Regions from separate parts of the Vibrio chaetopteri genome, predicted to be linked through region 1. Evidence: predicted binding sites of a transcription regulator. Region 1 holds the regulator's gene; each other region holds the start of a gene.
The links. The regulator PurR, encoded in region 1, represses purine synthesis genes. The targets are predictions, from matches to a motif close to TNANGNAAACGTTTNCNTNA.

Region 1 (3,233 bases):
TAATGAGCAACGTGCGGAAATCTATTGGTGGCTATCAAGCTTGTTTGCTTCTGAGCTGACCGACGATGAGCTAAGCAAATACCACAGCCCAGAAATACGTTCGTTTCTAACCGGACTTGGTGAAAACCCATCGCTGTCGGAGCCAATCAAAACCTTCACTGATTCGCTCAATAGATTGCAAGTACGTGAAGATGCTCAATTGGAGCTCTCTGCCGATTTTTGTGATCTGTTTTTAAAGACCGACAAGCATGGCGCACTGCCTTATGCCTCAATGTACATTGGTACTTCTGGCCTACTCAACGACCAACCTGCGCAAGAAATGGCAGATCTACTCGCCAAGTACGGTATTGCAGTAAATAAAGATCTCAATGAGCCAGCGGATCACCTTGCCATCGAACTCGATTTTCTAGGTAACCTTATCATCCGTTCGAACGAACTGGAGAACGACGCACTGCACGAACAAGCGGACTTCATCAATACTCATCTCATGAGTTGGTTGCCTCAGTTTGTTAAAAAGTGCCAACAGTTTGATGAATTTGGCTTCTACTCTGCTGCTGCAAGCCTCTTGCACGCCTTCTGTCTGTTAGACCTGACCTACCTTGCGGATGAAAACGACTAACTCCGATTTCAACTGATAGGTGCGACACATACTAAAGGCGCAAACGTGGTTTTCAGTCATCTGAGTCAATTTTGCGCCTTAGTTATAAATTTGTGGGATAAATGATTGCCAGCTCACTAAGCTGCGACTACAATTCGCCGTTTAAATGCAATCGCCCATTGGTATTACAGAAAATCATCTCCACTTAGGTGGCAATATCGAGCTTTGAGCTCAATTTGTTGATTCTGCCTAGGCTTGCATACACTTGCCGGTTTCCGCTTTTACATCCGTTTATTCACAAAAGCGCTGGAACCACTAAAATTAAAGCGGCACAAACGTTTACTCACTAATTCAATAAGCCGCGACTAATAGGATATCACTATGGCAACCATTAAAGATGTCGCCCGACTTGCTGGCGTTTCCACGACCACAGTATCCCATGTAATTAATAAAACTCGTTTTGTTGCAGAAGCAACGCAAGAAAAAGTGATGGCGGCGGTCGATGAACTCAACTACGCGCCTAGTGCTGTTGCTCGTAGCCTGAAGTGCAATTCGACTAAAACCATTGGTATGTTGGTCACCCAATCGACCAACTTATTTTTCTCAGAAGTTATCGATGGCGTTGAAAGTTACTGCTATCGCCAAGGCTATACACTGATTTTGTGTAACACAGGTGGTGTTTACGAGAAGCAGCGTGACTACATTCGCATGCTGGCAGAAAAACGCGTCGATGGTATTTTGGTGATGTGTTCCGACTTGACTGAAGAGCTTCTTGAGATGCTTGACCGTCACGCAGACATTCCAAAAGTGATCATGGATTGGGGTCCAGAGAGCTCTCAAGCCGATAAGATCATCGATAATTCAGAGGAAGGTGGCTATCTAGCGACTAAGTTTTTGATTGAGAAAGGTCATACCGATATTGCCTGTCTAAGTGGTCACCTAGAAAAAGCGGTATGCCAAGAACGCATCATCGGCTATAAACGTGCACTGGCGGAAGCCGGCATTGAGATGAAAGAAGATCGTATTCTTGAAGGTAACTTTGAATGTGATACTGCGGTAATCGCCGCTAACCGCATCGCCGCAATGGAAGAGAGACCAACGGCCGTGTTCTGTTTTAATGACACAATGGCATTTGGACTTATGAGTCGCCTTCAACAGCTTGGTGTAAACGTACCTGAAGATATCTCTGTTATCGGTTATGACAATATTGAACTGGCTGAATACTTTTCGCCACCGCTGACAACGGTTCACCAACCGAAGCGACGTGTTGGTAAAAATGCCTTTGAGATTCTACTAGAACGAATCAAAGATAAAGGTCACGAAAAACGCATTTTTGAAATGCACCCAGAAATTGTAGAACGTGACTCTGTCAAAGCCCTAACCTAACGCTGACAAAAGTGCCGATTTCGGCACTTTTTGATCTCTATTCAAAATTCCCCCCTACTGCTGTCAATTTTTTATTCACCTTGAGGCACAAACAACCAAACATTATTTGAACTAAGATCACATTTCCAAAGATCACATATCAATAACTTACGTAGTTTTCCTATATGCTATATGTGTCACGCACAGGGCAAACCATCTGAAAGGGTGGGACGCAAAGCCACCGGCCTAAACCAATTTTTATTGATAGGTAGCGGGGTTGCCGATGGCAAGGGCAAAGACTCAGTTATAGCAGTGGCTTAACAGAGCTCTGACACCCGTTTGCTATACTCTCGGACCTGATTTTGGTGACACAATCAATAACACCGAGAAAAGAATAAGCATGGATAATCCTATACTAAAAGATTCAATGCAGTTATTCGCTCAGCTTGGAAGAGTAAAGTCTCGATCCATGTTCGGCGGATTTGGCATCTTCGTAGACGATACGATGTTTGCATTAGCAGTGAATAACAAATTACATATCAGAACTGACCGTCAGACCATTTCCACCTTTAAAAAGCTAGGTTACAAACCATACGTTTATAAAAAGCGTGGATTTCCCGTGGTAACCAAGTACTTCGCACTACCAGACGATTGTTGGCAAGATCAAGACGCTATCTTGACTCATGCTAAACAGGCGCTCGCGTTTGCAAAAACTGAAAAAGAGCAGCAGTCTGAAGCGAAGCCAAACCGATTAAAGGATCTTCCTAATTTACGACTGGCAACTGAGCGTATGCTTAAAAAAGCCGGTATCGAATCTGTGGGCGATCTACAGCAGCACGGCGCTGTTGAGGCATTTAAAGCCATCCAAAGAACCCACTCTAGCTCAGTTGGGCTCGAGTTACTATGGGCACTAGAAGGCGCCATCAACGGCACTCACTGGTCTGTGATACCACAAACCAAACGAGAAGAGCTTGCTAGCTTAATCAACTAACCCTTGGTTTTCCCAATAAAAAATCAGCCTTATGGCTGATTTTTTTCGTATTAGATGAAAGGAAAAGGTCACACTCCCTTTCTACTACACTAATACTAAGACATTACAAAGGATATCGTCATGAGCAAGAAGCTAATACTTGGATTAGTACTGGTTGCCATCATCGTATTTTTAGGCGTTAATTTTGGTCAACATCTTACGCTCGAAAACGCCAAAGCGCAGCAAGCCGCACTGGCTGAGTACATCGATGCCAATTTTGTTACTGCGGCACTCACTTAC
Region 2 (3,233 bases), on a different replicon from region 1:
TCAAAACGGGGTGGATGTTGTCATTGGTGGTCATACCGACAATACCGGTACAGTGAAACTCAATGACTCCTTGGCAGATAAGCGAGCGGAATCGGTTAAACGAGCACTGGTTGGCAATAAGGTCCCACAACAGATGATCTACACTCGCGGTTACGGAGAATACGTTCCGGCGTGTACCAACTCTACCCAGTTTGGTAAAGCCTGCAATCGTCGAGTGGAACTGACATTGATTGTTGCTCAGTAATCTCGAAACATTAAAAAAAGCGACGGATAATCCGTCGCTTTTTGGTATCTTACTCTTAATAGTCTGGCGTTAACTCAATCCAACAATATTGCCATCGTCATCAAGATCTAGGCTCATAAAGGCGGGTTTGTCAGGCAGACCCGGCATGGTCATTACATTGCCACACAGAGCGTAAACAAAACCTGCACCAGCGCATAGTCGCAACTCGCGAATCACGACATCAAAGCCGGTTGGCGCGCCTTTTACACTGCCATCGGTCGTGATAGATAGGGGGGTCTTCGCTAAGCAGACGGCAAGATTGTCAAAGCCGTGTTTCTTGTAAATCTCAAGCTGCTGCTGAGCTTGGTAAGATAGAGTGACACGTGCTGCGCCGTAGCCGACTTCACACACTGTCATTAACTTTTCTTCAATGGATTGCTCTGCGGTATATAGTGGCTTGAAGTTCGCCTCTGTTTCGCAGGCTTCAATTACTTTTTCAGCCAGAGCAACCGTTCCTTCACCGCCTTTAGCAAAACCTTCACTGATCGCTACGCGACAATTGCTGTCGAGCGCTTCTACCCATTGTTTCAATAGCTCTAGCTCTTGCTTGCTGTCTTGTGGGAAACGGTTGATTGCCACGACAGCTGGAACACCATATTTAGCAACGTTGTTGATGTGCCATTTCAGGTTTTCAAAACCAGCTTCAAGCGCAGCGCTGTCCTCACCATAAATGCTATCTGGGATTGGCGTACCCGGCTTAAGGTCATATAAGCCTGAATTAGCTTTTAGACCGCGTAGAGTCGCGACAATCACGGCACAATCTGGTTTTTTATCAGTCGCTGACGCTTTGATGTTACAAGCTTTCTCAAATCCCATGTCAGAGCCAAAACCGCCTTCTGTAACGGTGTAGTCGCTTAGCTTTGTGGCGATGCTGTCAGCAATAATTGAGGAGTTACCATGGGCAATGTTTGCAAATGGTCCAGCGTGGATAAGCGTTGGGACACCTTCCAGTGTTTGCATCAGAGTTGGTTCAATCGCCTCTTTCATGCTCACGGCCATAGCACCCGCGACTTGTAAGTCTTCTGTCGTGATTGGCGTGCCGTCGATAGAGTAGGCGACAACAATCTTGCCGATGCGCGCACGCAAATCTTTTAAACCTTTAGCTAGTGCTAAGATAGCCATCAGTTCCGATGCCGCCGAAATATCAAAACCATCTTGGCGCTCGTAGCCGTTGATGGTCTTGTTGATTTCGTTTTGACCAACCGTAACCATACGCAGCGCACGGTCGTTGTGGTCTACAACGCGTTTCCAAACCACATTTTTGCTATCTATCTTTAGTGCTTTTAAGCCAGTGCGGGTTTCAAATGCTTCAAAACCTTGACGCTGCTCGTGATAGATACGCGCATCGATAGCGGCGGCCGCTAAATTGTGCGCCGCCGTGACTGCGTGAATGTCACCGGTTAAGTGAAGGTTTAGCTCTTCCATTGGGGCAACTTGCGAATAGCCTCCGCCAGCAGCACCACCTTTAACACCGAAAATGGGTCCCATAGAAGGTTGGCGGATACAAGCCATCACCGACTTGTCGAGCTTTTTTAGACCCTGAGACAAACCGATAGTTGTCACGGTTTTGCCTTCGCCAAGAGGAGTAGGGGTAATTGCTGTAACAACGATTAGCTTGCCATCACGGTTGTCTTTGAGGCGAAAGACCGCGTCCCAAGTGATTTTAGCTTTGTGATAACCTTGCGGATGATATTCATGCTCGAGCAAGCCTGCTTGCTTGGCAATGTCAGAAATAGCGGAGAGTGACGTCGTACGACAGATATCGATATCGGAAAGCATTAACGGTCCTTAAAAGCCACAAAATTATTGAGGAAAACGTTTGCGTCAGGATGATACTGGTTAAATATGCTTTGTAAAGCTAAATATTCAGCGGCCTGAACTAATATTAACCAGCTGTTCAATAGCTGTATAATTTAGAAACAAAAAAAGTGCCGAAGCCCTTTTTTAACGATCCCAGTAAGCTTCTTCCAGGCTGTCTTCTCTTTCTGGAAGAGCGCGTGTTAGGCGAGGAGAATGCTGGGTGAGTACTTCGTAGCTTACGCGGTTCGCGTATTTACAAATTTGTGAAAGCGACGAGTACGTTAAACATGGTGCAACGTGCTTGTCTGAGTCTGATACGTTCTTGCTGTGGAATGAGTTAGCCGTCATATCATGTAGTAATGCAGAAAGAGCGCCATCACCAGCACCATTGGTGTTTTTGATCTCCAATGGACCACCCAGATAAGGGCCAATATGCGAGTACACTTTTTGCGGATCGGCACAATCTTGCTTGCGCATAGCTCGGCTGAACTCAAATTGGTTGAAATCGCTGAAGTGCTCAGATGATAGCAAATCATGGGTGGTTTCACGTAGAGTCACGTTGTCACAGTAACCAGCCATGTACAAGCCGTTAGGGCCTGCAGTACACAATACCAAGTCAACCCAGTCTAGCGCTTTATCTGCCGCTTTTAGTGGTTCGGCAAAGCCGGTCAATGCTTCACCTTCTTCTTCGTTCATCGCCAGAATAGTGACGTTTTCTTGAATATAGTCTTGCCAGAATTTCTCGTTGCCTTCGATTACCCATTTAGTACCAAGTGTGAGCACGACTGGCACTGACTTCTGCTTGGCGAGTTCAACCGCACGAGCAACTGCTTGTGGCATTGGGTCTTCGGGTTTACCACGCATCAAGTAAGAAGATACGACTAGTGCAGACGCTTTATTGAACACTGATTCAGGGATACTTTCTGGACGTAGCTGATTCATTTCGCCTTCGTTAATTGCGAAGGTGCGCTCGCCGTCATCGGTGATCAAGGTATAGCAACGACCAATAGGGCCATCGACAGTTTGCAAGTGGTTAAGGTTCATTCTTGAAGAAGTACGGCAAAGGTAACGGTAGCCGTAAGAACCTACTTGGATATTTTTTGACATGACACCAAGCAGCACAGACTTACTGTCAGCGAGAACTGAATAG
Region 3 (3,233 bases), on a different replicon from region 1:
CCTTTAGTGATGTGGTCGGTCACTGTGCACATTGCAATTGCTTTACAGCCATTTTCAGCAGCACATGAGTAAAGCGCGTTCACTTCCATTTCTACACCTAGTACGCCGTACTTAGCCATAAGCTCGTACATATCGAAATCTGGGCGATAGAATAGATCAGAAGAGAACACCTGACCCACACGGTAGCTCATGTCGGTTTCGCTTAGCACGGATACACAGTTTTGCAGCATGTTGAAGTCAGCGAGCGCGGCGTAGTCGTGATCACGAAAACGAATACGGTTGATTTTAGAGTCGGTCGATGCACCCATCGCGACGATAACGTCTTTCAGTTTTACATCGTCGTGAATGGCACCACAGCTGCCGATTCGAATGAAGTTTTTAACGCCGAACTCAGTCATTAACTCATGAAAGTAGATCGTTGCTGAAGGTCCACCCATACCGTGAGCCATAACAGAGATCTCTTTACCTTGGTAAGTGCCGGTATAGCCGTATACGTTGCGAACATCGCTCACCAAACGCGGATTTTCTAGGTAAGTTTCAGCAATCAACTTAGCGCGAAGTGGGTCACCTGGCATTAGAATCGTTTCTGCAAAGTCACCTTTGTTCGCATTAATATGTGGAGTAGGCATGGAGTTTTTCCTTAAGACAGAGTGATAAGCAGGCCAGCGATAGTGCCTGACATTAAGTTCGCTAGAATGGCGCCAAATAGTACACGTGAGCCAATTTCAACAAGCAGAGGACGACGCTCTGGGTTCATAGCGCCAATACCGCCAATCACCATGGCGAGCGAGCCAATGTTGGCAAAGCCGCACAGGCTAAAGGCAATGATAGCTTGAGTCTTTGCTGACAAGGTTTCGCTGACTTCAACAAAGCTCATGTAAGCAACAAATTCGTTTACAGCAATCTTCTTACCAATAAGAGCGCCTGCGGTAACCGCTTCGCTCCATGGCACACCCATTAGGAATGTAAGTGGTGACAGGATGTAGCCAATAATCAGTTCAAGGCTCGCATTCTCGAAGCCAGCAAGGCCACCAAGACCGGAGATAATACCGTTAAGTAGTGCCACTAACGCAACAAAAGAAATGACGAGTGCGGTTACGGTTGCTGCTTGGTGCATACCGACCAGAGAGCCCTCAGTAATGGCATCGAGAAGCGATTTTGGAGCGTCTTTGTCATCAACTTTAATGGCTTTGTCAGTGGTAACTTCCTCTGTTTGTGGACACAGTAGCTTTGCAAACAGCAGGCCTGCGGGCGCAGTCATAAAACATGCAGTAATAATGTACTTTGGATCCACCCCTAAGCTGATATAACCAATCATGGTGCCGCCAGCGACACTTGCTAGACCGCCTGTCATCACAGCGAATAGCTCTGAACGAGTCATATTTTTGACGAGTGGACGAATCATAGATGGCGCTTCAATAGGACCAACGAAGATGTTTGCGGTTGCGCTAAGTGATTCTGCTTTTGACGTGCCAAGTACCTTGGTTAGTACACCACCAATTACGTTGATCAGCGTTTGCATGATGTTGAGGTAATACAATGCCGAAATAAGTGCCGAAATAAAGATGATGACGCAAAGTACGTTGATAACGAAAATGAAGCCCATTTCGAACTTACCTAAGCCGCCAAAAGCGAACGCTAGACCTTCATTAGCGTAGGAAATAACGTGATTGACGCCATTCGACATGCCTTGCAAAATTTGCTCACCAAGGGGGACAAACATAACGAAGGCACCAAAACTAATTTGTGCAGTTAGGGCAAGTAGGACAGTACGTTTATTGATGGCTTGACGGTTTTCAGAGAAAAGAAAACCAACGGATAGCAGTGCGATGATTCCGACAATGCTCATAAGTAGTGACATGATACAACTCTTTCATGTGTTACCTAGCAATGTCCGTATTAAATAGGTAGTAATAAATCTAAGTGGCGCACTTGTCTCAGCGATTAAGTGCGTGTGTAAAAATTACACTCACTGATCAGACTTATTGGCATAAGAGCAGATATGGATTCGAGTCATTTTATAGCGGAGCATTATTGGTGCTCTGTAGAAACGCTTCACCCTATCTGAAGCTTATACAAAATGCCTGACAGTAAGTCCCCAATTTGGGGTGAGCGGATTCTATAGAAAGGTTTTTGCGATTGCAACCGTTTGCTTTTTTCTATTTCAACGGTTTGAGAAATTTCTGCGTTCAACTCTGGCATTCTTGAATCGTAAACTTTATGATGCGCGACCAAGATACGGGATCGTGCGCGCTGATGTCAGTTATGCAGATTGGCTGCGGATAAGTTAGACTCTGAATATCCAGCGTTTGTCCCCATCATTTACCATAAAAAGGTCCATGCCATGAGCTCGAAACAAGAACTCCAGAAACTGAAAAACCGCCTAGATAAGTGCAAGCATAAGCTAAATGGAGCAAAAGCTCGTGGTGACAATGAGTTGATTTCACGTTTTACCGATGAAATTGACAAGCTAACTAAGAAATTGGCTCAGTTAAACCATAAGCAAAGCTACGACATGAACAAAGAGCGTAAGAGTTTGCTGGACATGCCTTTCTCTCGTGAAATCACCAAAGCAGAGCAGGCGGATATGGGTAAGCTGAAAAAGTCTGTGAAAGGCTTAGTTGTCGTTCACCCAATGACGAAAATTGGTAAAGAGCTGAAGCTAAAGGTAATGACAGGTTACGCACCAAAACCATTTTAATGTTGTTTTAGCCAAGAAGGCGTACGTGAATAACGTGCGCCTTTTTTGTTTGTGTTTCATATAGATGGAATATTATACCTTCCTCACACGCTGTGATGTTGCTCACGGCTTCACGATAAAGCGATCTCGGTTAACAACTTGGGTTGTTGCACAATGTTTCTTGTTTAGTCTTTTTAATTCAATGGTTTATCGTCGTATTTAAGTGATTGGCACGATTTTCAAGGGTTAATTGTCTTCTACGCCTACCGCCTAAACCAACAGAAACTAAGTTGAGGATGAGCCGCGGTTTTCCTCAATCACTATAATTTTATCAACTGAAGTAATTCCAAGTAATAAAGGCGATCCTAATGTCTATCAAAACCACCAGTCAAAGTAACGTGATCCTTCATGCGTTCGATTGGCCCTACGCTTTAGTGACTGAGCGCGCTCAGGAAATCAAAGCCTCTGGGTACAAGACAGTGCTTGTTTCCCCACCGATGAAGTCCTACCGTGGCGAGAAGGAAGTATTGTGGTGGCAGTTATACCAGCCTCA

Region 2: the regulator PurR is predicted to act here: its motif matches at 2,091-2,110, upstream of PG915_RS23670 (formate--tetrahydrofolate ligase).
Region 3: the regulator PurR is predicted to act here: its motif matches at 2,138-2,157, upstream of PG915_RS20985 (NupC/NupG family nucleoside CNT transporter).

Annotation. Positions count from the first base shown of each region.
Region 1 is NZ_CP115920.1:1,372,099-1,375,331, reverse strand. It holds gene torD (molecular chaperone TorD) at 1-619, shown strand, start outside; gene purR (HTH-type transcriptional repressor PurR) at 980-1,984, shown strand; cyclic di-GMP riboswitch class I at 2,161-2,248, shown strand; gene PG915_RS06230 (TfoX/Sxy family DNA transformation protein) at 2,364-2,954, shown strand; gene PG915_RS06225 (TVP38/TMEM64 family protein) at 3,075-3,233, shown strand, end outside.
Region 2 is NZ_CP115921.1:1,748,214-1,751,446, reverse strand. It holds gene PG915_RS23675 (OmpA family protein) at 1-244, shown strand, start outside; gene PG915_RS23670 (formate--tetrahydrofolate ligase) at 314-2,062, opposite strand; gene PG915_RS23665 (inosine/guanosine kinase) at 2,228-3,233, opposite strand, start outside.
Region 3 is NZ_CP115921.1:1,142,281-1,145,513, forward strand. It holds gene deoD (purine-nucleoside phosphorylase) at 1-629, opposite strand, end outside; gene PG915_RS20985 (NupC/NupG family nucleoside CNT transporter) at 641-1,861, opposite strand; purine riboswitch at 2,002-2,099, opposite strand; gene PG915_RS20990 (YibL family ribosome-associated protein) at 2,345-2,701, shown strand; gene PG915_RS20995 (alpha-amylase family glycosyl hydrolase) at 3,049-3,233, shown strand, end outside.